2 regions of the Alteromonas australica genome follow, and region 2 is predicted to be linked to the other one. Evidence: riboswitches for the same ligand, from Rfam matches in the RefSeq annotation. Region 2 holds a riboswitch; the other holds the start of a gene.
The links. A riboswitch is a leader RNA that binds a small molecule or an ion and turns the genes downstream of it on or off. The one in region 2 is predicted to bind thiamine pyrophosphate.

Region 1 (12,574 bases), 1.1 Mb from region 2:
TTCACGCCTTTTCACCTTTTGAAATTTGGTACGGCGCACGAAAAGGGCGTACAGCCTATCGGGACTTTTTGGCTGACTTAAAAGCGCGGGGACTCGCCAGCATGCCAGGCACCGCAGCGGAAATTCTGGATACGCAAGTTCGACGCCAGCTAACCAAAAACAAGTTAAGTACCGAAAACTGGGTAGAGATAATTGAAACTGCCCATTCACTGAATATTCCCACCACGTCAACCATTATGTATGGGCATATCGATGGGCCTAAACACTGGGCCGCTCACTTAACCTTACTGCGAGACATACAAGCGCGAACGGGGGGATTTACCGAGTTTGTCCCCTTAGGTTTTATTCACGCAGATAGCCCTTTGTACACGCAAAACCCAGATAAAGTACGTACCGGCCCCACCCGCGACGAGCATTTTAAAATGCACGCCATTGCCCGAATTGCGCTGCAGGGGTATATCGACAATATCCAAGCTTCGTGGGTGAAAATGGGCCCTGATATGGCCTCGCAAGTATTGCGGGCTGGAGCTAACGATCTCGGCGGCACCTTGATGAATGAAAGTATTTCTCGGGCGGCAGGTGCTCGTCATGGTCAGGAGATAGTGCCTAGAGACATGGTGAATTTTATTCAGCACGCAGGGTTACAGGCCGCTCAACGCAATACCCTGTATCAGCAACTTGCTCACTATGGCCGCACAAGCAAGCCAGAACCACAGCTGTCACTTATCGACTATCAACGCTCTGTGCAGGTAAGCGCCGCGTATTCCTCGCCTCAATCTATTCCTGTAAAGGTAAGCGCATGAACACCCCAAAAAATATCGTACTTCTTGCTGGCGGCGTCGGTGGCGCAAAGGCCGCAAAAGGCTTGTACCACTCTACCTACAAAGAGGCCCTGACGGTTATTGGCAACGTGGGAGATGACGACAACTTTCATAACCTCTGGGTGTCTCCCGATTTAGATACTTTAGTGTACACCTTAGCGAACGACGTGAACCCCGTTACCGGCTGGGGCATTAACAATGACAGCTGCAGAATCCTCACACGGCTAGCGCAATTTGGCAGCGACACTTGGATGCATTTAGGTGACTTAGATATTGCTACCCATATTTTTCGCAGTGAATTAAGAGCCAAAGGCGAGTCTATGACCGCCATTACTCAGAAAATTCGCCAGCGCTTAGGGGTGACCGTACCTGTGCTACCCATTACCAACGACACCGTGCAAACCCGCTTAAACACCAACGACGGTTGGGTAGATTTTCAAACCTACTTTGTTCACCGACGTTGCGAGCCGCATGTGACTGGCATTACCTATAAAGGGGCTGAAACAGCTTACGCCAGCCAAGAAGTATTAACCGCCATTGCTCACGCTGACATTATTGTCTTTGCGCCAAGTAACCCGCTATTAAGCATTGCGCCTATGTTAGCGGTGAATGAAGTGAAGGACGCGATTGACCAAAGCACGGCGGTTAAAGTGGCTATATCGCCGCTAATTAATGGCAAAGCCGTGAAAGGCCCAGCAGAGAAATTGTTACAGCAAATGCAATTTCCTCCAGGCAATACAGGCATTGCTGAGTTTTATCAAGACATTGCCGATTTGCTCATTATCGATAGCAGTGACAGTGCCGATGAACAAGCCATAGAATCATTTGGACTCGCTACCCATGCTACTTCAACGTTGATGAAATCAGAAAGCGACAAAACGCGGCTAATGGAAGAAGTTATTCAGGTTTCCCTTAAACGGGAGGAGGTCTGTTATGCCTGATTTATGCGTTGTTATCCCTATGAAAGACCCCGTGTTCAGTAAGCAGCGTTTATCGCCCTTCTTACCCAGTGCTTTACGGAAAGCCTTAGCAGTAAAGTTGTTTAAGCGCACACTTAAAACACTCAACGGTACATTTCCGCATTGGCAAAAATTAGTGGTAACGCCTTCGCTGTACATTGCGGATATTGCCAGTAGTTTAGGGTGCGCCGTGGTATTTGAAGAAAAAGGCAGTGATTTAAATCAAGCCCTTACGCAAGCTACCCAGTGGTCTATCGCGAAAGGATTCCAGCGCCAACTCATTTTACCTGCCGACATTGCCAAGCTTGAACGCAGCGAGTTAGATGCATTGGTTGCCCTATCGCAATCGGGCACCCCGGTAGTGATTGCCAGTTCACACGATGGCGGCACCAATGCCTTGTGTACCAGCCCTCCCAATGCCATTCGCTATCAGTTTGGTGAGCAATCGTCGCTGGCTCACCAACAAGCGGCCATACACGCTGGGCACTCGCATATCACAGTCCAGCCTGTGCATTTAAGCCAAGACATTGACCAACCTAGCGACCTTCATCACATTAACGATGTGATGAACTCACTGATAGCCTAGGGCGCAATTATGCCATCACTGACCATCACAACCATTGCAGGTATTCCTTACATTCGAAAGGGCGACGATTTGGCCGCTATCATCATTGAGGGGCTTACTCACCAGGTGCAAAAACTGGATGACGGTGACATTTTAGTGATTGCACAAAAGGTGGTGTCGAAGGCGGAGGGCGCCTGCGTTCACATTGACGAGGTTACCGCCAGCGACCAAGCCATTCAACTGGCCAAAAAAGTCAACAAAGACCCGCGTAAAGTCGAAGTGATTTTATCTGAGTCGAAACGACTGGTTAAAGTACACAAACACCCGAATGCCAATGAAGGCATCATTATTACCGAGCATAACCTTGGCCACATTAGCGCCAATGCCGCGGTAGATGAATCCAATACCGACACACCCGGCGAACTTATTTTACTGCCCAAAGATCCTGACGCCAGCGCTAAACGCATAGCAAGCGCGTTGTCACATCATTATCAATGTCGAGTTGGCATAGTCATTAGCGATACCTTTGGCCGGCCATGGCGACTAGGGCAAACCAACGTCGCTATCGGGCTTGCCAATATTCCCGCCCTGAATTTATTAGAGGGGGAATTAGATGCTTACGGACGGCCCCTGAAAGTGACCGCTCCCGCCCTGGCCGACGAGCTCGCCGGCGCATCTGGACTACTGATGAGCAAACAGGGCAAATGCCCCGTCATTCTATTTAAAGGATTGGAGTGGGCGTGTCAGCCTGACAGCCAAGCTTCAGATTTATTAAGACCCACGAAAGAGGATTTATTCGCATGACCGTTGCAATTTTAGGGGGCACCGGCCCTCAAGGTTCAGGCTTAGCAAAACGCTTTGCATTAGCCGGGCTAGATGTTGTTCTTGGTTCAAGAGACGGAGAAAAGGCCGCACAAAAAGCTGCCGAGCTACAAGCAGCCGTACCTGAAGCTAAAGGAAAAATTACAGGGGCAGATACCATTTCAGCAGCCTCAAAAGCCACTGAATTTGTCATTCTTTCCGTGCCTTGGGCTGCTCATCACGCCACGCTAGATGCAATTCGCCCCTTGTTAAGAGACAAAATTCTTATCGACATTGTGGTGCCCCTGGCTGAAAACAATCCAAAAGCGGTAGCAATGCCGCCAGAAGGATCCGCCACAGAATCGGCACAAGCTTTACTCGGTGACGACTACGCCGTAGTGGGCGCACTTCACAATGTATCGGCCGTCACGTTAAACAAATTGGATGAAAAAATTAATTGCGATGTGTTGGTTTGCGGTAATCAGTTAGACGCGAAAAACAAGGTGATAGGCCTACTCGAAAACCTTGGCGTGCAAAGTTATAACGCGGGGCTTGCCGACAGCGCACGATGTATAGAGGCCATTACCCCTATTTTGATTCGCTTAAATATTTCTAAGTCGGTGCCTTTTACTCATGCCGGCATTCGTATTTGGGCACCCAATCACTAGTGCTTAAAGCAACTTCGCGCTGTTAACCAACAGCGTCAAAACAACTAAAAATTGAAAAGCTCAACAGGTTTAGAAGGAAACTACAATGGAATTTGGCATTACGTTTAAAGGCTTTGTTAGCCCAGATCGCGCACGTAAATTGGTTAAAATGGCAGAAGAGGCAGGGTTTGATTATTGCTGGTTTTACGATTCCCATATTTTATGGCGTGAATCGTTTGTGGCCATGGCAATGTGCATGGAACACACCACCAAGATGCGCTTTGGCCCCTGCGTCACTAACCCCAATGTACGCGACTGGTCAGTGGCGGCAAGTTTATACGGCAGCTTGGCAAAACAAAGTAATGGCCGCTTTGATATTGGCCTGGGACGTGGCGACTCGTCAATGCGTGTCATGGGCAAAAAGCCTGCTAACCTTGCTCGCCTTACCGAATTCACACATAAAGTAAAAGCCATGGTGCGTGGTGAAGAGGTGATGTACGGGGAATGCGAGAAGCCAGTTAAATTCCCTTGGGCAGACGGCTACGAATTACCTGTTTGGGTAGCCGCGTATGGCCCTAAAGCGCTTGCTGTAGCAGGCGAACATGGCGATGGTGTAATATTACAAATTGGCGACCCAGACCTTGTACAGTGGTTTCAACAACAGTGCCAAACCGCCGGGGATAAAGTTGACCGCGATATGAGCAACTTCAAAGTACAGGCTGCGGCACCGGCCTATTTTGGGGATATGGAAACCTGCATTGAAAAAACCAAATGGTTCCCAGCCATGGTAGGTAACCATGTTGCCGATATCGTTGAAAAATATGGTAGCGACTCAGGCTTAGTTCCTAAAAGTCTCACCGATTACATCGAGCAGCGCCGTGGTTACGACTATTCCAAACATGGGCAAAGCGACAACCCTTACCTCGACTTTATTACCGAAGATATTGTTAAAAGCTTCTGTGTATTAGGCGAAGCGGAGGATCATATCTCGAAAATTCAAGCCCTCAAAAATGCGGGGACCACTCAGTTTAATATATACCTAGATAACGGCGACGAAGAAAACATCATTACTCGCTACGGTAACGAAGTTATTCCTGCGTTTCGCTAACCTTCGATAGGCCATATTAAAACCGCTAATTAAGGCGCATTTTTGCGCCTTAATGGCATTCACACGTCCACACATTTCTCTTCTCCCCCCTTGCTGATTTGCCTTGCTGCCTACGCGCTCGCCCACAAAGGGAGCAGCCTTCATTCTATTTACCTCACAGTGATCACACAAACCCAATGTTAACAAAAAGTTAATTTACGCACGTAAGCCGTATTAAGTTTCATAAATATGAAACATCACTTCGACACAAGAATATTTACCCATTGGTAAAACACCTTTAGTTTCAATAGAACAAAAGTTAAACAAACTAACACTACAAACCTCTCCTCAGCAGTCAGTGAGAAATAAAACAATAAAGGGAACACACAATGACCAAGTACCACGAAAAACCAAAGCATAAAATGAGTAAAACCCTTTGTGCGGCGGCAATAGGGTTGGCGCTTCACTCTTCGTACACACTGGCAGCCGATTCGGTTGTGCTTGAAAAAATCACCGTGACGTCACAAAAGCGCGAACAATATATTAACGACGTCAGTATTGCCGTTACCGCATTTAGCGGTGAGCAAATGGACGCGTTGGGATTTGAAAGCAGCACCGACTTAATCGCCTTTACCCCAGGGGTATCGCTTGCGGGTGATATTGGCGGTCAGCGTGCCATTTTTAACATACGTGGTGTGGTGCAAAACGACTATGCAGATATCGCCGAAGCGCCAGTGGCGGTGTATGTGGATGGCGGCTACCTAGCCAGTACTCAGGCACAAACCTTTGGTTTGTTCGACATTAGCCGAGTTGAAATACTAAAGGGCCCACAAGGCACCCTGTTTGGGCGTAACGCCACAGGCGGCATGGTTAACACCATAACTGCAAAACCAACAGAAGAAACGGAAGGTTACGCTGAGGTAACGTTCGCCAGTTTTGAGCAAAAACGTTTTGAAGGCGCATTTTCTGGCTCGCTCAACGAAAATGTGACTGGCCGTATCTCTGTGATGGCCAATAAAATGGGCAATATCCTTGAAAATATTTATGAAGACGGTGCTGAACCCGACACCCGTGCAGGCACAGAAGGTGGCGGCGAAGACGGCTACAATGACGATACCAAAGCCGTTCGTGGTCAACTTAATTTCGATTTAGGAAATAACGCCAATCTGCTTTTAAGTGCCAATTGGGCCGACTCCACAAAAAGTGAAGGCCCGTATCAGGTGATTAATACCACAGAAGTGAAAGACGCGGCTGGCAACGTGGTTGACGTTATTTATGCGGCCGATGACCCGCTAGGTTGTGACGCCATACAAGCCGGCGTTTGTGTAGACGGTAATTTTAATGGCGACCCTTACCGTCCAGTGCAAGGGGGCGACTTTAACGGTAATATCGACCCAGATGGCAGCGGTGAATTAGTTAATAAAGACTTTGCTTTTGACGATCAAAACAAAATTGAATCAAAAGGGTTAGCCGCCACCTACGACTACGAGTTTGATGCATTTACCTTCACCTCGGTGACAGATTGGAAAAACTTTACCCGCGTAATAGGGCTAGATTCGGACCAAACCGCTTCTCCTGAACTGATATTCCAATCCGACGGTGACATTACCCAGTTTAGTGAAGAACTTCGCTTAAATGGCAGCACCATGAACATGAAATGGGTAGCGGGGTTTTATTACCTAAACATTGATACCGAGTACCTACAAGGCTTGGCGGCAAGCCCAACCGGGGGCTACTTAGCGGGCGAAGAGCAAAACACGCTGGCCGATATCACTACAGATTCATACTCGGTATTTGGCCAAATAGATTACGATTTGGACGACGACCTGGTGCTAGTAGCAGGCCTGCGATTAGTGCAAGAAAACAAGTCACTCGACGGTCAGCTTGTTCAAAATGCCAACCTGGACGACCGGGTTATTGAAGTGGATGACACTGCCACTCCCTTGGTTGACGTTGCCTTAGAAAACGACAAATTTATGTGGTCGGCTAAACTGCAACTCGATTACAAGCCAAATGAAGATACCTTGTTGTATGCCGGTGTGAACCGAGGCGTAAAAGCTGGCAACTTTAATGCGCCATTAGGCGGTGCGTTTAGTACTTACGACCCCGAAGTTCTGCTGGCCTACGAAGCAGGTGCCAAGTTGACCTTGATGGACGGTAAAGCACAGGTTAACAGTAGCGTGTTTTACTATGATTACGAAGATTACCAATCGTTTTCTTGGGTGAACAACGCTGGCGTTGTATTTAACGAACAGGCGCACTTCACAGGAGCGGAAGTAGAAATACTACTCAACCCCGTTGATGCATTAGATATTATGTTAGGCGCTTCTTATACCGATGCGGTGGTGGAAGACTTAGAAGTGGCGTCTGGTATCTTCGTAGATACTACACCGCCTTACACGCCAGAATGGCAAGGATCGGCACTCATTCGCTACACTTGGTCACTAGATAGCGGCTCAATTGCAGCACAAGCCAGTGGCTCTTACCAGTCAGAATCATTCCATAATGCGCGAAACTTTACCGCCCATACGATTGAAAGCCACTTCAAAGCAGATGCGCGGGTTACGTGGGAAGATACGCAAGGATTATGGAGCGTGGCGGCTTATGTGAATAACCTAACAGATTCTGATCATGAAATTATTGGCTTCGATGTATCAGGTTTCTACGGTACAACCCAAATGTCTTACGCCAAACCACGTACTTACGGCATTACAGTAAGACGTAATTTTTAAGGTGTGAAATTCATCTAAAGCAGAATTCATAATTTAAACCATTGCCAATGGGTTGATTATGGATATATAGTAAAAAACAGTTACTTGTCGGAGTGCTTCACTGGAACCCCAGTAAGCTGAGACCGCGAAAGCGGGATCCGTTGAACCTGATCAGGCTAATACCTGCGAAGGGAACAAGAAATAGGCTCTGCCATTTACGTATGCTTGTGTCCATTTTTGCACTAGCGCTACCGTAAAGTGGCGGTTTATCACATAGGTTTCTTCAACACCTTAACGTGGTATGCCCTATTCTCCTTCACTCCTGACAAGCATTTTTAAACCTAAAACATTAAGGCCAAAATGCTATGTCGACACGACGCGAACAGCGCCAGCAAGCGCAACAATTTATTAATGAACTCGCCGGAGAGGCGTACCCAAATTCTACCCGCCACTACCAAGTGGGCTCTTCAGATGACATCAAAGTAGCCATGCGACTGATTCATCAGCACGACAGTTTGGTAGGCGGAACAGAAAAAAACCCCTTATTTGAACCCAACCCGCCCATTCCGGTTTACGATACGTCAGGCCCTTATGGCGACCCGCAAAGCGCCATTGATGTTCACAAGGGTTTAGCGCCTCTGCGTAAAAATTGGATCGACAGCAGAGACGACACTGTCGAGCTTAGCGGCGTGACCTCTGCATTCGCTAAAGCGCGGGAACAAGATATTTTCACCGAAGATTTTCGCTTTGTTCGCGCGGCCAAGCCCAAAAAAGCCAAACCGGGTAAAAACGTCACTCAGCTACACTACGCTCGTCAGGGCATAATCACCCCAGAAATGGAATACATTGCTATTCGCGAAAACATGGGCAGGCAGGCCGTTCAAGATGAAGCGTTAACTCAGCAACATGGGGGCGAGAGCTTTGGCGCCAACATTCCAACCACTATAACGCCAGAATTCGTTCGACAAGAAGTGGCAGCAGGGCGAGCGATTATCCCCTGTAATATCAATCACCCTGAACTAGAACCCATGATAATTGGACGCAATTTCTTGGTGAAAATTAATGCCAATATCGGTAATTCGGCGGTGACTTCATCCATTGAAGAAGAAGTGGAAAAGCTGGTTTGGTCTACTCGCTGGGGCGCCGATACCATTATGGATTTATCCACCGGCAGAAATATTCATGAAACTCGGGAATGGTTGTTAAGAAATAGCCCAGTGCCCTTGGGGACAGTGCCCATTTATCAGGCGCTAGAAAAAGTGAACGGCGTGGCGGAAGATCTCACGTGGGAAATGTTTAAAGACACCCTTATTGAGCAAGCCGAGCAAGGCGTAGACTACTTTACCATTCACGCAGGCGTGTTATTAGAGTACGTCCCTCTTACCGCAAAGCGGGTGACAGGCATTGTTTCTCGAGGGGGGTCTATTATGGCCAAGTGGTGCTTAAGTCACCATAAACAAAGCTTCTTGTACGAACACTTCAGAGACATCTGCCAAATTTGTGCACAATACGATGTTGCCCTGTCTCTAGGCGATGGCCTACGCCCAGGCAGTGTGGCTGATGCAAACGACGAGGCGCAATTTTCAGAACTACGTACCCTTGGGGCGTTAACCAAAATTGCTTGGGAATACGATGTTCAAGTCATGATTGAAGGCCCAGGTCATGTGCCTATGCACATGATAAAAGCCAATATGGAAGAGCAGCTTGCACATTGTCATGAAGCGCCCTTTTATACCCTAGGCCCATTAACCACAGACATTGCACCAGGCTACGATCACTTCACTTCTGGCATAGGTGCCGCCATGATTGGTTGGTATGGCTGCGCCATGTTGTGCTACGTAACGCCAAAAGAGCATTTGGGGCTTCCTAACAAAGAAGACGTTAAGCAGGGGTTGATTACCTATAAAATTGCCGCCCATGCTGCTGATTTAGCCAAAGGCCACCCAGGCGCGCAAATTCGTGACAACGCCATGTCGAAAGCGCGGTTTGAATTTAGATGGGAAGACCAGTTTAACCTTGCCCTTGACCCGCATACTGCCCGCGCATATCACGACGAAACCCTGCCACAGGCTTCTGGGAAAGTGGCTCACTTTTGCTCTATGTGTGGCCCTAAGTTTTGCAGCATGAAGATTTCTCAAGAAGTACGCGATGTTGCCAAACAAGCAGAACAAGACAAAGCACAAGGCATGAAAGAGATGGCTGATGCCTTTAATCAAACTGGCGCACAGCTATACCACAGTGCTGACAGTAAAGTGGAGATGCCATGACCCAGCCCGTAATTTGGTGCATTGGCGGTATTGATTCTAGTGGGGGCGCGGGTGTCACCCGCGACGCCCTCACACTGGCAGACTTACACCTGCATGCCTGCGTAATCACCACGCAAATTACCGTGCAATCGAATACCCGCATGTTGGACAGTCACATTGTTAGCCCTTCTGTCATCAACGAACAATGGCTTTTACTTGAAAATGAGCTGCCTCCCCGCGCCATCAAAATAAGCGCCATTGCCAATGACGAGCAAGCGCTAGTGCTGTGCGCGCGCATAGACAGCTTAAATAAGCCTAAACCATTCATTGTATGGGACCCCGTTCTGTGCTCAACATCAGGCGGAAAGCTTACCCAGCTTTCTACCCCCGTGGTACAACTGCTTTTAAAGGTGGTTGATGTTGTCACCCCCAATATCGACGAATTATCAGCATTAACTGGTATGCCCATAAGTGACAACCAAAGCAAGCGAGACGCTATAGCGGCTCTATTAGCGTTAGGTGCAAACGCTGTGCTCGCTAAAGGCGGCCACGCCACATGGCAGAGCGACGCCATAGACACCTTCAAAACCAACACCATAGAATATGAATTTAGCCAGCCACGGGCGCACCAATCCGCCCCTTCCGAGGTGAGTCGGCTGCGTGGAACCGGTTGCATGCAAGCGTCTGCTCTTGCGGCCTTTATTGTGAAAGGCTACGCCATTGACGATGCCCTAACTCTCGCTAATGCTTATGTTATGCAAGTGCGCACAGCCTTACGTGACCATGCCCTTAGTAATGAAGCCACGCTAGACTCAGCAAGGTCAGACGCTTATTTCGCCAAGCCCGTGGGGTTTCCTGCCCAACAATCTGCCTTTCCTCAGGTGTTTTTTGCCCCTAACGACCCCGTAAAATGGCAAGACAACACTGGGTTTGCGCCACTTAGCGAAACAAACTTGGGTATTTACCCGGTAGTAGACCACGTTGACTGGATAGCCAAGCTGTTACCCACGGGCGTGCGTATTATTCAATTGCGTATAAAACTTAGCCCCGAGAAAAAAAACCTCGATCAGCATATGGCGAATATTTCGCAGCAAATTAAGGCTGCCGTCGCCCTTACCAAAGGCACAAAGTGCCAGCTATTCATCAACGATTTTTGGCAACTGGCTATAAAGCATGGAGCGTACGGCGTGCACTTAGGGCAAGAAGATTTAGCCACCGCCGATTTGCAGGCCATTAAAACGGCCGGGTTGCGGTTAGGGGTGTCGACTCACGGCTTTGCCGAACTGCAGCGGGTAAAAATGCTAAAGCCGTCGTACATTGCTTTGGGTCATATTTTCCCCACCGCCACCAAAGATATGCCCTCTCAACCCCAAGGCATAACACGGCTACAACAATACGTGGACTTATATGATGACATTCCTACCGTGGCCATTGGCGGGATTAATTTATCTCGGGTAAACGCCGTGGCGAATACCGGCGTTAACAGCATTGCTGTGGTCACAGCCATTACGCAGGCTGACAACCCTATTGCCAGTTTTCATGCACTGGCTGAGGAGGCGGGCTTTGTTAAGTAGAGAAGACATTGCTCGCTATAGCAGGCAATTGCTTTTGTCTGAAATAAACGAAGAAGGCCAGCAAAATTTGGCTGATGCCCACGTAGTGATAATTGGCCTTGGCGGCTTAGGCTGCTTAGCGGCGCACTATCTCGTCGGGGCTGGAGTCGGCTCACAAGCGGGCAGCATTACCTTAGTGGACGGAGACACAGTAGAAATAAGCAATTTGCAGCGCCAGATTGCCTACAACGAAATGCATTTGGGCGAGTTAAAGGCCAACGCTCTACAGGGCGAACTAAGCAAAGTTAATGCTGCCGTGAACCTAAACGTAAAATGCCTGTTTGCCGACAGTAAAAACCTAGCGGCTATGATGGCGCAGGCCACCTGTGTGCTAGATTGCACCGACAACATCATGACCCGAAAGCAGATTAATGCCGCATGCGTAAAAAACCATGTGCCCCTGTTTATTGCGGCAGCCAGCGGCTGCTCGTGGCAAGCCATTAATATTGCTGGCAAGCCCCAAAACAGCGGTTGCTACGCCTGCTTAGTTGAGCAAATGTCGATACCAGAAACCTGCATGACTAAAGGTATTTTAGGCCCTGTGGTTGGCATGGCCGCGTGCCATCAAGCCACCCAAGTGCTGATGTATTTAGCCAATGCCCAAAACCCCAACATTCAATGGGGAAAATACCTCGTCAGTGACGCCGTTCAGGCCACCATGCAGAGTTTTCACCTTCCTCCATCACCCCAATGCGAGATATGCCAATGACACAAATTACCGTCAACGTTAACCAGCAACCTCAACATTGTGTGTCGCCCATTTCTATTGCTGAACTTTTGGCCCTCAAGCAGCTGGAAAAGAAGGGCACGGCAGTCGCTCGTAACAACAATATTGTGAGTAAATCTCAGTGGTCGGCCACCTATTTAAACCATGGTGACACGCTGGATATTTTCACCCTTGTAGCAGGAGGTTAAGATGCTAACGTTATCAAATCAGGTATTTTCGTCACGCCTGTTAACCGGTTCGGGCAAATTCAGCCGCCCAGAAGTGATGAAAGAAAGCATTGCGCAAAGCGGCAGCGCTATGGTTACACTGGCCATGAAGCGGCTGACAGAAAGCACTGAACATGACGAGACACTTTCTCAATTACAAACGCTCAATGTCACCTTATTGCCCAATACCT
Region 2 (12,574 bases):
CCCTAAACACAGTACGGCAACTAGTAGCATTTTAATGCCGGTAGATTGCGTTTTATCTTCTGATAACACGATAGACATGGTGTAAACCTGAAAAACTAAAATAACAAGACAAGATGGATTAACCCAGTGTCGGGAGACCCAGGTTACAGCGGGCGCAATATAAGCGAATTTAAGAGGAAATAAAACGGTGTAACGATAAGTTAATGCTTTTTTATAGACCAAATGGTCAACTTTTCATTACACCTATAGCAAGCTACACTAAAACGGCGATAGACAGTAAGGTTCGCTGCCCTTTTTCAATTTTACTGACGCTATGCATGTATTTATCGGGGCGGAAGAAATAGACACGATTAAAGAGATTAAAAATCACTTTTTCAGCGAAAAAATGCCCGCCTTTCTGCGGTTTCTTAAGCACAACATTGAATTTAAAGTAGCGGCCTTCACCCATGGGGTCGTTGTGCTTCAACACATGATGCCCTTCACGGTAGGTCACCACATTAATGGAAAACCGTTTAAACGACACTATCGCTTTATTGAATACCTTTTGCATAAATCCTCTTCGATAACCGCTAACGAGCGCTAGGCGAACACTGATGTTTCATCACCAACGCGTTTTCTTTACCTGTTGCGGTGGTGTAATAGTTCTTACGTATATCAATATGTTCGAAACCACGGGATAAATAAAGCCCGATAGCGGTGTGATTACTTTCTCTGACATCCAGCCAGATTTCACGCATTAGGTGGTGACAGGAAGTACGAATTACAAGGTCTAGCAACGCTTTTCCTACACCTTTTCCTCGCGTACTTTGCGCGACAGCAATATCCATTAATGTCGCTTCGTCGAGGACTTCAAGCATAATGGCATAACCAATAACTTGCCCATCTTCGTATGCGAATACACCGTAGTAAGGCGTTTTAAAGCTATCAGCAAAGGTGGCAAAAGACCACGGAGTGACCTGTACGCTTTTGTGGATGTGATACGCAGCTTCAAAATCGCGCTTTAAGGTATCATCGTTAACAAGACAAAGAGACATTACTTAAGCATGGCCCTTTGATTGACTCGCGCTAACTAAAGCGTGCCACAGTGCTTTTTTTTGCGCCGCGCTTAATTTGTGGGGCAAGGCAGGTAACCTAATTGCGTTAGCGTCAACACGCAATGATGTATCAATGACAATGTTCACTAGAGATGAAGACAAGCCTATTTGCACACACGCAAGGGTAAGATCTGATAGCCACTGGGCACTATCACGCTTTTGCTCTGCGCTAAGTGGAATACCCTGTTGCGGCGAATCTGTCACAGACGGTTTGGGCTTAGGGCTCGTTTCTTTGCTTTCCACTTGCGCGCGAAGCTGTGCTAAACGACTTTGCTTCTCCTGTTGAGAAACAGGTTTCGCGTCTATCGGTCCTACAGGGTTAGCACCAAAAATGGAGTTTGCCGCTTTTCTCTCATCGGTGGCGGACTTATCCAAATAGGCGTCTTTGGAAATCCAAACTTGAATGCCCATTTCTTGTAACACAGCCTGTTGATACTGAGTAAACGCCATAAAAATGCCTAACTAAAAATGACTAACCTATTCGTGAGCGAGTAAGTGTACTTGAATCACCTGCAATGTTGAATGGCTATTCATGACACGTAGGAATTTCTTGATTCACTAATAGAGTTAGCAATGACAATAAAAACAAACACTAGGATAAAAAGAAGATGATAACGGCATTAAAGTAGATAACTTCAGGCGTTTCAGAATGATGGAAAATAACCGTAAGGAAAAGTGGCAGGGGTGGAGGGACTCGAACCCCCAACCATCGGTTTTGGAGACCGCTGTTCTACCAATTCGAACTACACCCCTAGCGCGCTGTGCATTATACGGATGGCATTAAAAAGGTAAAGCCTTTTTATTGCCTTCACTGTCTTCATGCTTAATTAACCATCAATGCGTTGATTTTTCAATCTATATCAGTAAAAACCTAGCGAGTTCTATTCATCGCGCACCGCCACAAGCTGTCGGTGACGTGCACAATAGCAAGATGCGTTTGGTACTGTGCAAATGCATAGTCAGGGTTAATACCTAGGATATTTGCATAACCTGTCACAAGGGTTTTACTCTCTTTCTCAGAAAGCTGATTGATGCTGCAACAGGACGCCAGATCAAAATACCGATTCCCCATTGCGGCATATTCCCAATCAATTAATAAGGGAGGCTGACAACGCGCAAAAAGCACATGCCCTTTTAATAAATCATTATGACATAGCACCTTGTCACCAGGGCGAGCTTCGCTTTCGATGACCTGTGCTTCTAACCCTTGGGCACGCTTTAATAGTTCGCTACCTTCTGGAAGTTGAGCCACATTGATATAGTGCCGCCAACGATTCACTAAATGAAGCGGCTCAGCCTCTACAGACACGCCATGAATATAAGCCAATACAGAGGCCAATGTCGCTGGGCTAACCTCACCCTTATTTTGATTGCTTTGTTCAGCGCTGTGAGTACTCGGCGTATCTTCTACCCAGGCTTCTACCCACAGGGTTTCGTCGTGACTTAGCCACAGTGGTAAAGGCGCCACGCCCAATGCAGCTAGCTGCTGTTGAAGGTCAAATTGGCTGCGGCGATTAACGCCACTAAAGCTATCTTCACCTAACCACTTTACCGCTGCGTTTAAATGAACATCTTGCAATTGGAATACGTGGTTAACTTCCCCTGCAGGATGGCGCTGTAAGGTCGCGGCAGTAGAAAGCTTAAGTGGTTTCTGTAAGCGAAGCAGTATGTCTCTCTCGTTCATTTTGCCCTTTCCATTGCAACAGCCATTGATAGTAACCAAATAATGAAAACCCGACATAGCCTAAAAACAGACACGCTGATAGTGCATACCCAACTTGTAAGTACAAATAGGCAGAAGCAAGATTGATGAAAAACCAATACACCCAATTCTGTAACACTTTGTGCGCAACCATAAACGTCGTCACAACGCTTAATACATTAATACACGCATCTAGCAATAAATAATCACTGTTAAACTGCGAAGCTGCAGCCTGGGTTAACAACCAAGCGCCTATCAGTAAACTAGGCACAATGGTGACATGAATCCATAGCGGCCAAGAACGCACAGGCTTGGTTTCTGAACTGTCGGTACCGCCCTTAGACCACTGATAATAGCCATATCCCGCCATTATCATATAGAAGAAGTTGAGGGCCGATTGAAAAGGTAAAGTCACTTGCCAAAACAGCCACGTATAAATCGCGGTACTAACAAACGCACAAAGCCAGCACCAGCTATTTTGTTTTGCTGCCAACAGCACATACCCGATGGCTAATAGAACAGCGACCCACTCTAGTGGTGAAGTCGCGGCTATTTGACTTAAAAAGTGGGAAGTAAAGTCACTCACTAGGATGACTTTCTTGCTTGCATGGCATCAAAGTTGAGAAACTTAGCCACAAAAATAGCTTGCCCTACTTCTTCATGAGTACGTTGCATTTCCTTACCTAGAATTGGCAGTACATCATTATACTCACCCGTGACTTGCGTGCTCGTTGAGCAGGTGGTCACGCTAAGTTCTGTATAGGCATTAAGCCTGTCAATAAAGGCTTGAATAGGAGGTATGTACTCATTGACTAATGGGTACAACGACAATTCAACCATAACTTGCATATTCGTTCTCCTTTATACCTTAAAATTCATATTTCACAGTGACACCATATTGGCGCCCATTACCCAGTTGGTAGTATGGTTCGTTAAACGCGTACTCATCTCTTGGATCATTGCTGAATCCACCAAAACCTCGGGTGTAGTAGGTTCTATCGAATGCGTTTTGAATCCACAACGATGTTTGCCATGGTCCGTTTTCAATTAACAGTTCTGAGTTGACCAAGGTGGTAGATGGCGCCATGACGTCATGACCATCAGAGAAACGATACGTGTCTTTGTAATCAACATCGACGCGCCAAGTAATACTATCCGTTAGTAAATACTCACTATAAAGGTTAGCAGTCCATTTTGGAGATTGAGCTTGACGTTGCTCGTTTACTTGTGTGCCATCAGCCAACGTATAACCTTCGAAGGTGGCACTCAAATATCCAACACTTGCATTGAGTTGCCAGTTTTCTAGAGCTAACCAAACGAGTTCAAGTTCTGCCCCTTTATTTGTGCCTAAATCTGCATTATCGATAATATCCACGAAGCCTGCAGTACCGTCGTCACGAGTAATGACATCAAAATCACTGATCTGTGTATCTGTTCTGTCCATATAGAAAATAGCGGCGCGGGCACTTAACACATCACTCAATAGCGGACCTTTCACCCCAACTTCATAGTTCCAGTTATATTCCTCATCATAAAACCGTTGTTCGTCGCTTACTCTGCTGTCGGTATTAAAGCCTGCACCTTTAAAGCCTCTAGAAACACTCGCATAATAAAAATGATCATTTTGCGTGTATTGAAGCGCTAGCTTGCCTCCCACCATGGTGGTATCGAATGCGCGCGTTAAACCGTCGTTATCTGCGTAATCAAAGTCATAGTTTTCTAGTCTTAACCCAGCAACTAGTGTCAAGTTATCGCTTAAGCGCGTGTCGGTCTGCCCGTATATTGCGGTCGTGGTGGGCGTATATTCACTCCTGAAGTCACCGTCTAAATAGGTGTATTGACGCAATAACGCTTCTTCCGAGCCTTTGTAGAAAGCGCCTATCGTCCAATCGGTTTTGCCATTCAATAACGCTGCGTTTTCTGAAGATACAAAACGCACTTCTCCGGTTTGCGTTTCGACTTCTCTGTAGTAGGCGTCAAACGAAGTATATCCCCACGGATGAAAACCGGTGTAAGTCCAATCTTCATCATACCCATAGGCAATATTGTGAGAAGCATGAGTGGCAATAAGAATGAAATCACCTGCATGAGTGCGAGTGGTAGAGCGCGCGCTGACCGCATGGGTTTGGTGTTCATCAAAACCTGGTTCGTCCGATAAGGTCTTATTATCATTATCAAGTGAAAATGCATCATAGCCATTGTCGATATCGTACCAACGGTAAGTGAACGCAAGTGTGGTTCGCTCATCGGCATTACCCTCCACACTTAAGCGCATGGCAGTTTCATCGATATTGTTTGTATCGTCTCTGTTTAAATAGATGTTTTCTACGAAACCATCGCTACGGTTGTGAACCAGCGCAACCCGATATCCCCAATCGGTGTTAATATCATCGCCGGCCGCCGCTTCCACCCGATAACTGTCTTTGCTGCCTAGCCGCGCCTCAACATACTTGGGCGACTCACTACCTACTTTATTACTAGATAACTTCACCGCACCCGCTAAGGCGCCCGTACCATACAGTGTAGCTTGTGGCCCACGGTAAACATCTAATTGCTGGGTATCAAAAATAAGGCCGGCTGCCGCTAAGCCTGAGAAATCAAACTCATCAACAATAAAACTGACAGATGGGTTGATAGGCTCTGCAAACTGACTTCGCTCACCAATTCCCCGAATTTGAATAAACCGGCCTCGGGACGCCCCTGCGCTGAAGTTAACGTTAGGCACACTATTTAATACGCTGTCAATATGAGACGGTTGACGGCTACTTAAACGTGCTTGATTCAATATGGTTGCGCTAGCGCTGAGTTGATCGAGCGTTACCTCCCTGAAATCGCCGCTTACTAGGATGCGCTCTATGTCATGAGTACTTGCGTCAGCGTCATCAATATTTTGCACATCGGTAGATTGTGCATATGCAGAAAGTGAACTAGCAATGAGAGTAAGAGTAAAAAGGTTCTTGTACATAGGATCTCTTGTTCTTTGTAAGAAAAAAGATCCGGGCTCAGCGAAAGAGGATACGGCTGTATTGTCGACCATCCCTACGCCGGTATTATCCGGATCAGGTGTAAGGGTTCCCACTTGATGTGGATCTCAGACCGTAAAACGGACACCCCTTGGTATAAAACAAACGCACCTAAAACTTAGGAACGTTAATGATTGGGAGTCTACCAGTTCAATAGACTCGGTCAACCAGAAAAATTAACCAGTAACTCGTTGAACAACGGTATGTCCCATCATGTCGACAAACACGTTAAGCAAGTTACATTCTTTTTAATCGCCCTTTTTTATTCGTCGAGATTTAAATTGAGGCGACGAACTTCATCGTCGGTTTGCGCCTTAAGCCCTTCTAGCGTTTTACCATGTGCTGTAGGCTGGCGAGTTTCAGGATCAACTTTGACAAAAACCACATCATCTGCAAAACAAATGGTTTTCTTGGTGGCTTTGTTGCGAACTAAACAGCTTACCGTAATGGACGTTCTACCTACGGCTTTTGTTTCTAATCCAAATTCAACAATATCCCCTTGCAATGCAGGAGACTCAAAACTGATTTCGCCAATATGCTTAGTGACGAGGCAGTTTGTCTCTAGCTGACAAATGGCCCATATCGCCGCTTCTTCATCAATCCATTCTAGCGCTCGCCCCCCAAACAGAGAATTAGCATAATTTAAATCATTGGGCATAACTAAGCGTCTTGACAGAAAGCGCATTCGAATTCCTTAGCATTAATCGTTACTATAGACGCAGATTATACCGAAAAAAGCTCTTTATGGCGTACAATTCTGTTTACGACTGGCTATATTCCCCTTACCTAACTGAACAATGGCAAATGACCCATCGTAGGATGTTGGTCATTACGGGGACCCTTGAGGCATGCCAAGAAAAAGTGAAACAACTCGAGCAACGGCCGACAAAAGCACAGAGTGACCTCGACATTTCCTTCATCATCTATAATGAACTTGCCGACAGCGCTCAAGCGAACAGTAACTTAAGAAAGCACCTTTTAGGTAACGAGTACGACGTGGCGGTGATGTACTGCCACCATGGTTTTTCTCCCAGTGATGTGCTTGCTCTCAGCGGTACACTGCGATACGGGGGGTGCCTGATTCTGTGCTGCCCCAATTTCGATACGTGGCACTTAGCCCCGCCAGCACAAAAAGTGTCTTTTGGATTTGAATGCACGGTAAGCCACGGTATTTCTCGGTGGATAAACTACATCAACCACAGCAAAGACATTTCCCTATGGGGTCCCAACAAAACATACCTCGCCCCCATTAAACAGCAATGCGGGGGCAACAATAGCAAAATGAGCGACGTCCCTCATTCTGCCTTCTTCAAGGTAATGACGCCTTCGCAACATACGGCCTATGGTGCATGGTCACAAAATACAGAAAATAAGGCCGTGATTACTGCGCCTAGGGGGAGAGGTAAATCAGCATTAATGGGCATAATATGTGCTGACACCCTTAAACGCGGACAAACCGTCTTTGTAACGAGTACCGTACATCAAAATGTCGCTAACTTATTCAAGCACTGTAAAGCAGCGAATAGCCACCTAGAGCAGACAGAAAAGCACACCTTTGTGGATAAACAAACGGGAGGGGTGCTTAAGTGGATGGCAACGGACAACCCCAAACTTATTAACCACCATTGCGACCTATTAGTGGTAGACGAAGCCGCTTCACTCCCTATACCTATACTCACAAAGTGTGTAGCAGCCCAGGAAAACTGGCTGTTAGGCACCACTTTGCATGGCTATGAAGGCAGTGGAAGAGGATTTGTATTAAGGCTGTTACCCAAGTTGCAACAGAGGGAGGTACCTGTTTACCACTTAAATGAACCTCTACGTTGGGTGCCAGATGATAGCTTAGAGACAATAACAAATACCCTATGCTTGTTTGACAGTGGTAACAGCCATGCGCAAAGTTTGCATACGCATAATACAAGCGCCATGGTTAACGCCATTCAGGTAATTGAAAAGCCGCTGCATACATTATCGGAACCCGCGCTACAGCAAGTAATGCAGCTACTTTCTTTAGCACACTACCAAACCACACCAGATGACCAAATGCGTCTATTAGACAGCCACGAATCCCGTTGCTTTTTAGCGTTTGCGGAAAAGGTTATTGTGGGTGTAGCGGTAATTCATATTGAAGGAGGCGAATGTTTAGCGCCCTTGGCTGTCGATATTGCCAATGGGCTAAGACGCCCACAAGGCCATTTAAGTGCTCAAAAGCTTGCCACAATAACAGGCCTTGCTCATGTTGCTACCCACCTATATTGGCGTATTAATCGCATTGCAGTTCACCCCGACTTTCAAAACAAAGGACTGGGCTCACACATGGTTAGCGCGTTGTCACAAGCCGCAAACGCACACCACGTGGATTGCTTAACCTCTTCCTACGGGCAATCAACGAGGCTCAATAAATTTTGGAAGGCCAATGGTTTTACCTGTGTAGAAAAGGGCGACAAAGTGAATAAAGCCAGTGGCGAAAGAAGTGCGTTAATTATAAAACCTGTGTCAAAAAGCTTTGAGAAGCTAGCTGATTTACTTGCGTGTATCTTTCAGCAAGAAAACTATGTTCCCCCAACCTCGCTAGATGAACTCCCCACGTCGCTAAAGGCGCTATATACAAAGCGGTTAAACGGATTTACTCGGGGCATAAAAAGCCTTGAACAAAGCGCTTATGCGCTGGCGTGCTTACACAACACACTTGAGTTCCAGCACCTAGAAAACAGTCTTAATAGATTTGTACCCTATTCCGCTGAAGGTACACCGCAAGCTCTGCCGTTATCTCTTCAACTAGCATTTCACTTACATCCTTTAGATAAACCATCACTAAGGAACATTTTTGGATGTACGAATAATAAAGCCCTTGTTCAAACGCTGAGGGAGTATACTAAGCACCTTCTGTTTGAAGCCACATTTGCAAACGGGTAAACACGCTAAGCCGCAGACACAAAAAAGCCTCCACTAAGGAGGCTTTTAACGACACTATCAAAGCAAAAACTAGATATTAATACCGCGGTTTTTCGCTTTTTCTTTAATGTACGGCTCCCAAGCTGACGCGTTACGACGTAGCGAGCGATCCTTTTTAGCTTGTTGCACGTGGTTATAAGCCGCTTTGAAGTTACCCGCGTAGAAATTCGCTTCCATTAGAGTGAAGTGAATCTTTTCAGGGTCTTCAGCACCACGTTCTAGCGCTTGATTTAAGGCCTTGATTGCACCTTTATAATCTTCAGCTACTAGCAAAAGCGTGCCTTGTTTTCTGTAATGCTCAGGATCTGAACTTTTCGCTGCTGCTTTTCCGTATAGGCTAGCGGCGTCGTCGTAGTTCTTCGCCTGGTGATATGCATTCGCAATGTTAGCAATCATATCAGCATCATCTTCAAGCAAACCTGACGCTACGTGTTTTTCCAAAATTTTAGCTGCCTTGTAAGGCATACCGTTTGTTTGGAACAACTGAGCAAGTGTTTTAATCTCGTTCGCTTTCTTAAGAAAACCTTCGTTGTACGCAATTTCAAAGGTTGATAAACCTTTTTTGTAATCCTCTACCGTAAGGTAGAAAAATCCTAACTGCGTCCACCAACGTGGCTCTTCAGGGAAGTTACGCACTAACTCTTCTGCAACTTCTACCGTTTGAGCAAACATCTTACGTTCATAGAATGAGGTGAGCTTAAGCACATAAGGGTTTTTGTTCGGCTTTTCATAAAGCGCAATCGCTTTATCAGCAGGCTCTACCATTTTGTCTAATTGACCAGACTCATAGTACGCCTGAGCTAAACGAGTATAAACGTCTGGATCTTCTTTACACGTAAAGTCCATCCATGCGTTATACCACTTAATCGCATCAGTATACTTCGTTTCCTGCATGCTCAAATCACCAATTAATTTTAGTGTTTGAGAATGCTCTGTGTCATTAAGTACTTTGTTTTCAACTGAGCTAACTAAGTAACCCATTGCTTTACCGCCTTGGCCTTCTTGCGATGCAAGAAGGTTACCAATGAAACGGTCAACATAGGCTTTGTCGAAGTCTTCAGAAGGATCGATTTCATAAAGAATATTTAATGCTTCATCGATGCGATCTTCATTATAAGCTTCAAACGCTTTTTGTACTTTTTTACCAGTACGCTCACCCACTAACGTTGTTTTGCCCTTCTCGTAACCCGGACAAACAACAGGTGATGACTGGGCTAGTGCCGCAGGTGCACTGAATACAGCACCTGCACCTAGCACCAAAGCAACGGCTGACATTTTGAATTTACGTTTCATCATGATCATTGCTCCAGTTTAAAGTCTAGCTGAACAAACATGCCTGGCTGTTTAACCGGCTTGCCATCTACGATCTTAGGCTTATATTTCCACTTACGTAGAGCACGACGTGCTTCACGGTCGAATATACGCTTAGGTTCTGCTTCGATTACTTCGATATCTTCAACACCACCAACCTCGTTGATAGTGAAAGACAATCTTACCCAACCTTCTCTACCGTCACGGGCAGCTTGAGGTGGATACTTAGGATCGATACGAACGATAGGCGTGGCGTCACCGTCACGCTGCATGGCACCAACACCACCAATGTTTACGCCAACACCACCCGTGTCTACAGCTGGAATAGCTAAGCTAAATCCATCTGCATCTGGTTCAGCCGCTTCTGGCTCAACAGGTTCCATTTTAGGAGGCTGTTGCGGCGGAGGCGGAGGTGGAGGCGGAACACGTTGACGCGTTTGCGTCTGGTCGTCTGGTTCCTGCATCACAATATCGATTACCGGTGCTTCAGGTACTTCGTCTGCTGGCCGCGCTGAGTTTTCAATCAGCTTAGCCATCAATACGAAAAGGGCAAATGCAACACCAGCACCTAGCAATATAGATACAATTATACGTAACATCTTAACCCCTTGCTGCTACCGAGACTCGGTTAACGCCAGCGGCTTTAACTTGGTCCATAATTTCAACTACCAAACCATGCTTCGCTTTAACATCAGCTTGAATGATTACATAGTCTGTTGGCTGCTCGGTAAGCAGTCGTTCAATATTCGCTCTAACGCTGTCCGGCGACACTTCACGTTTATCCAACCAAACGCTGCCATCTTCTGTAACTGCTATGAAGATATTCGCATTTTTATGAAGGATCGCCTGGCTCGCATCTGGCTTATTAACTTCAATCCCTGCTTCTTTAACGAAAACAGTGGTAACGATAAAGAAGATAAGCATGATAAACACGATGTCCAACATGGGCGTCATGTCGATCTGTGCATCTTCTTCCTCGGTTCTGACTTTTCGAGCCATAATCTCTCTCTCTAATGATGTGGCAGGCTATCAACTAGCCCTTCTCGTGCCAGCTTCACTTTCGCTTCAAGACGAGAACTGATAAACAGCCCAGATAGCGCGGCGACCATTCCTGCCATTGTAGGAATTGTTGCCATAGAGATACCAGCTGCCATTAGACGGGCGTTACTGGTGCCCTGTGTTGCCATTGTCTCGAATACACCGATCATACCGGTTACTGTTCCTAGTAACCCGATTAACGGACACATTGCAATAATGGTACGTATAATCAGCATTCGCGCGTTCAGTGCATCTGACGCTTGAGAAATCCACGCGTCACGGATTCTATGCGCATACCATGATGTGGTATCAGCTCGGGCATCCCAATTTTGGATGATAGATTTCTTCACCTTTGGAAAGACCGAGGTTAAATACCAGTAACGCTCAATCATTAAAACCCACATGAGAAAGAGCGCGGCAGCAACGAAATACAGCACGTCACCGCCGGTAGCGATAAAGTCCCTGACCGATTCAAATAATCCAATCAGGTAATTCATATTACGCTTTCTCCGACTCTGAGTGAGCAGCTACGATACCCGCAGTTTGCTCATCAAGAATGTGGATGATTGACTTGCTACGAGAAGCTACGATGCTGTGAGTAAGAATCAGTGGCAATGCCGCGATGATACCCTGAGCAGTAGTTACAAGAGCCATAGAGATACTTCCTGCCATCATACGAGGGTCACCTGTACCGAACAATGTGATTGTTTGGAAGGTGGCAATCATACCAAGTACTGTACCTAGTAGACCAAGTAGAGGCGCGATAGCAGCGAAAATCTTGATTACGTTAATGCCGCTTTCAATACGTGGAAGTTCACGAAGAATCGCTTCATCAAGCTTAAGCTCAAGGTTTTCTGCATCAGCAGTTTTGTTTTCTTGGTAAACTTTTAGGATACGACCTAGAGGGTTACCTTCAGATGGGCTACCTGGGTTCTTAAGCTGTGAACGCATTTTGCCACCAACGATGGTTAACGTAATTAGCTTATAAAGACCAATAAGTAGACCGATGATTAGCATAGCAGTGATGGTGTAACCTACTGGACCACCTGCATGATAACGCTCAGACATTGTTGCTTTCTGCTTCAATAGACCAAGGATTGCACCTTGAGAAGGGTCAGCATAGAAAGGAACAAGACCAGACGTCGCATCAACAAGATCTTCAGCAGACGCTACGAAGTGACCATCTGGCTGACGACCTAGAGGCTGAACAATTTCGTTTTCAGCATCGTACGTTAGGTAACCGTCTGCACCAACAAGGTTGAAAGTACCAATACGAACAACTTCTTGCTGTGATGAACCGCCGTCAAGGTTAACAACTTCAGTTGTGAAGCGAACTACTTCACCGCCTTCTGTCATTTCTTTCTGTAACGCAAACCATAGATCTTCAAGTTCTTGAATGTTTGGAAGACCTTTAGAATCTTCAGACATTTCAGCTAGGAACTGGCTACGAC

Region 1: it holds a riboswitch for thiamine pyrophosphate, as region 2 does, so the genes downstream of both, thiC (phosphomethylpyrimidine synthase ThiC) here and EP13_RS05450 (TonB-dependent receptor) in region 2, are expected to answer to the same signal.

What each region holds. Positions count from the first base shown of each region.
Region 1 covers NZ_CP008849.1:119,612-132,185, reverse strand. Annotated here, with positions in the region: gene cofH (5-amino-6-(D-ribitylamino)uracil--L-tyrosine 4-hydroxyphenyl transferase CofH) at 1-803, shown strand, start outside; gene cofD (2-phospho-L-lactate transferase) at 800-1,762, shown strand; gene cofC (2-phospho-L-lactate guanylyltransferase) at 1,755-2,366, shown strand; gene cofE (coenzyme F420-0:L-glutamate ligase) at 2,376-3,149, shown strand; gene npdG (NADPH-dependent F420 reductase) at 3,146-3,814, shown strand; gene EP13_RS00545 (TIGR03842 family LLM class F420-dependent oxidoreductase) at 3,900-4,901, shown strand; gene EP13_RS00540 (TonB-dependent receptor) at 5,270-7,612, shown strand; TPP riboswitch at 7,691-7,802, shown strand; gene thiC (phosphomethylpyrimidine synthase ThiC) at 7,957-9,858, shown strand; gene thiE (thiamine phosphate synthase) at 9,855-11,411, shown strand; gene EP13_RS00525 (HesA/MoeB/ThiF family protein) at 11,401-12,159, shown strand; gene thiS (sulfur carrier protein ThiS) at 12,156-12,365, shown strand; gene EP13_RS00515 (thiazole synthase) at 12,367-12,574, shown strand, end outside.
Region 2 covers NZ_CP008849.1:1,249,539-1,262,112, reverse strand. Annotated here, with positions in the region: gene EP13_RS05490 (DMT family transporter) at 1-78, opposite strand, end outside; gene EP13_RS05485 (2OG-Fe(II) oxygenase family protein) at 254-550, opposite strand; gene rimI (ribosomal protein S18-alanine N-acetyltransferase) at 570-1,034, opposite strand; gene EP13_RS05475 (hypothetical protein) at 1,038-1,544, opposite strand; tRNA gene EP13_RS05470 (tRNA-Trp) at 1,771-1,847, opposite strand; gene EP13_RS05465 (phosphotransferase) at 1,966-2,778, opposite strand; gene pnuC (nicotinamide riboside transporter PnuC) at 2,735-3,382, opposite strand; gene EP13_RS05455 (hypothetical protein) at 3,382-3,645, opposite strand; gene EP13_RS05450 (TonB-dependent receptor) at 3,665-5,761, opposite strand; TPP riboswitch at 5,816-5,921, opposite strand; gene EP13_RS05445 (acyl-CoA thioesterase) at 6,082-6,504, opposite strand; gene EP13_RS05440 (GNAT family N-acetyltransferase) at 6,564-8,735, shown strand; gene EP13_RS05435 (tetratricopeptide repeat protein) at 8,805-10,070, opposite strand; gene EP13_RS05430 (energy transducer TonB) at 10,073-10,684, opposite strand; gene EP13_RS05425 (ExbD/TolR family protein) at 10,686-11,084, opposite strand; gene EP13_RS05420 (MotA/TolQ/ExbB proton channel family protein) at 11,096-11,620, opposite strand; gene EP13_RS05415 (MotA/TolQ/ExbB proton channel family protein) at 11,622-12,574, opposite strand, start outside.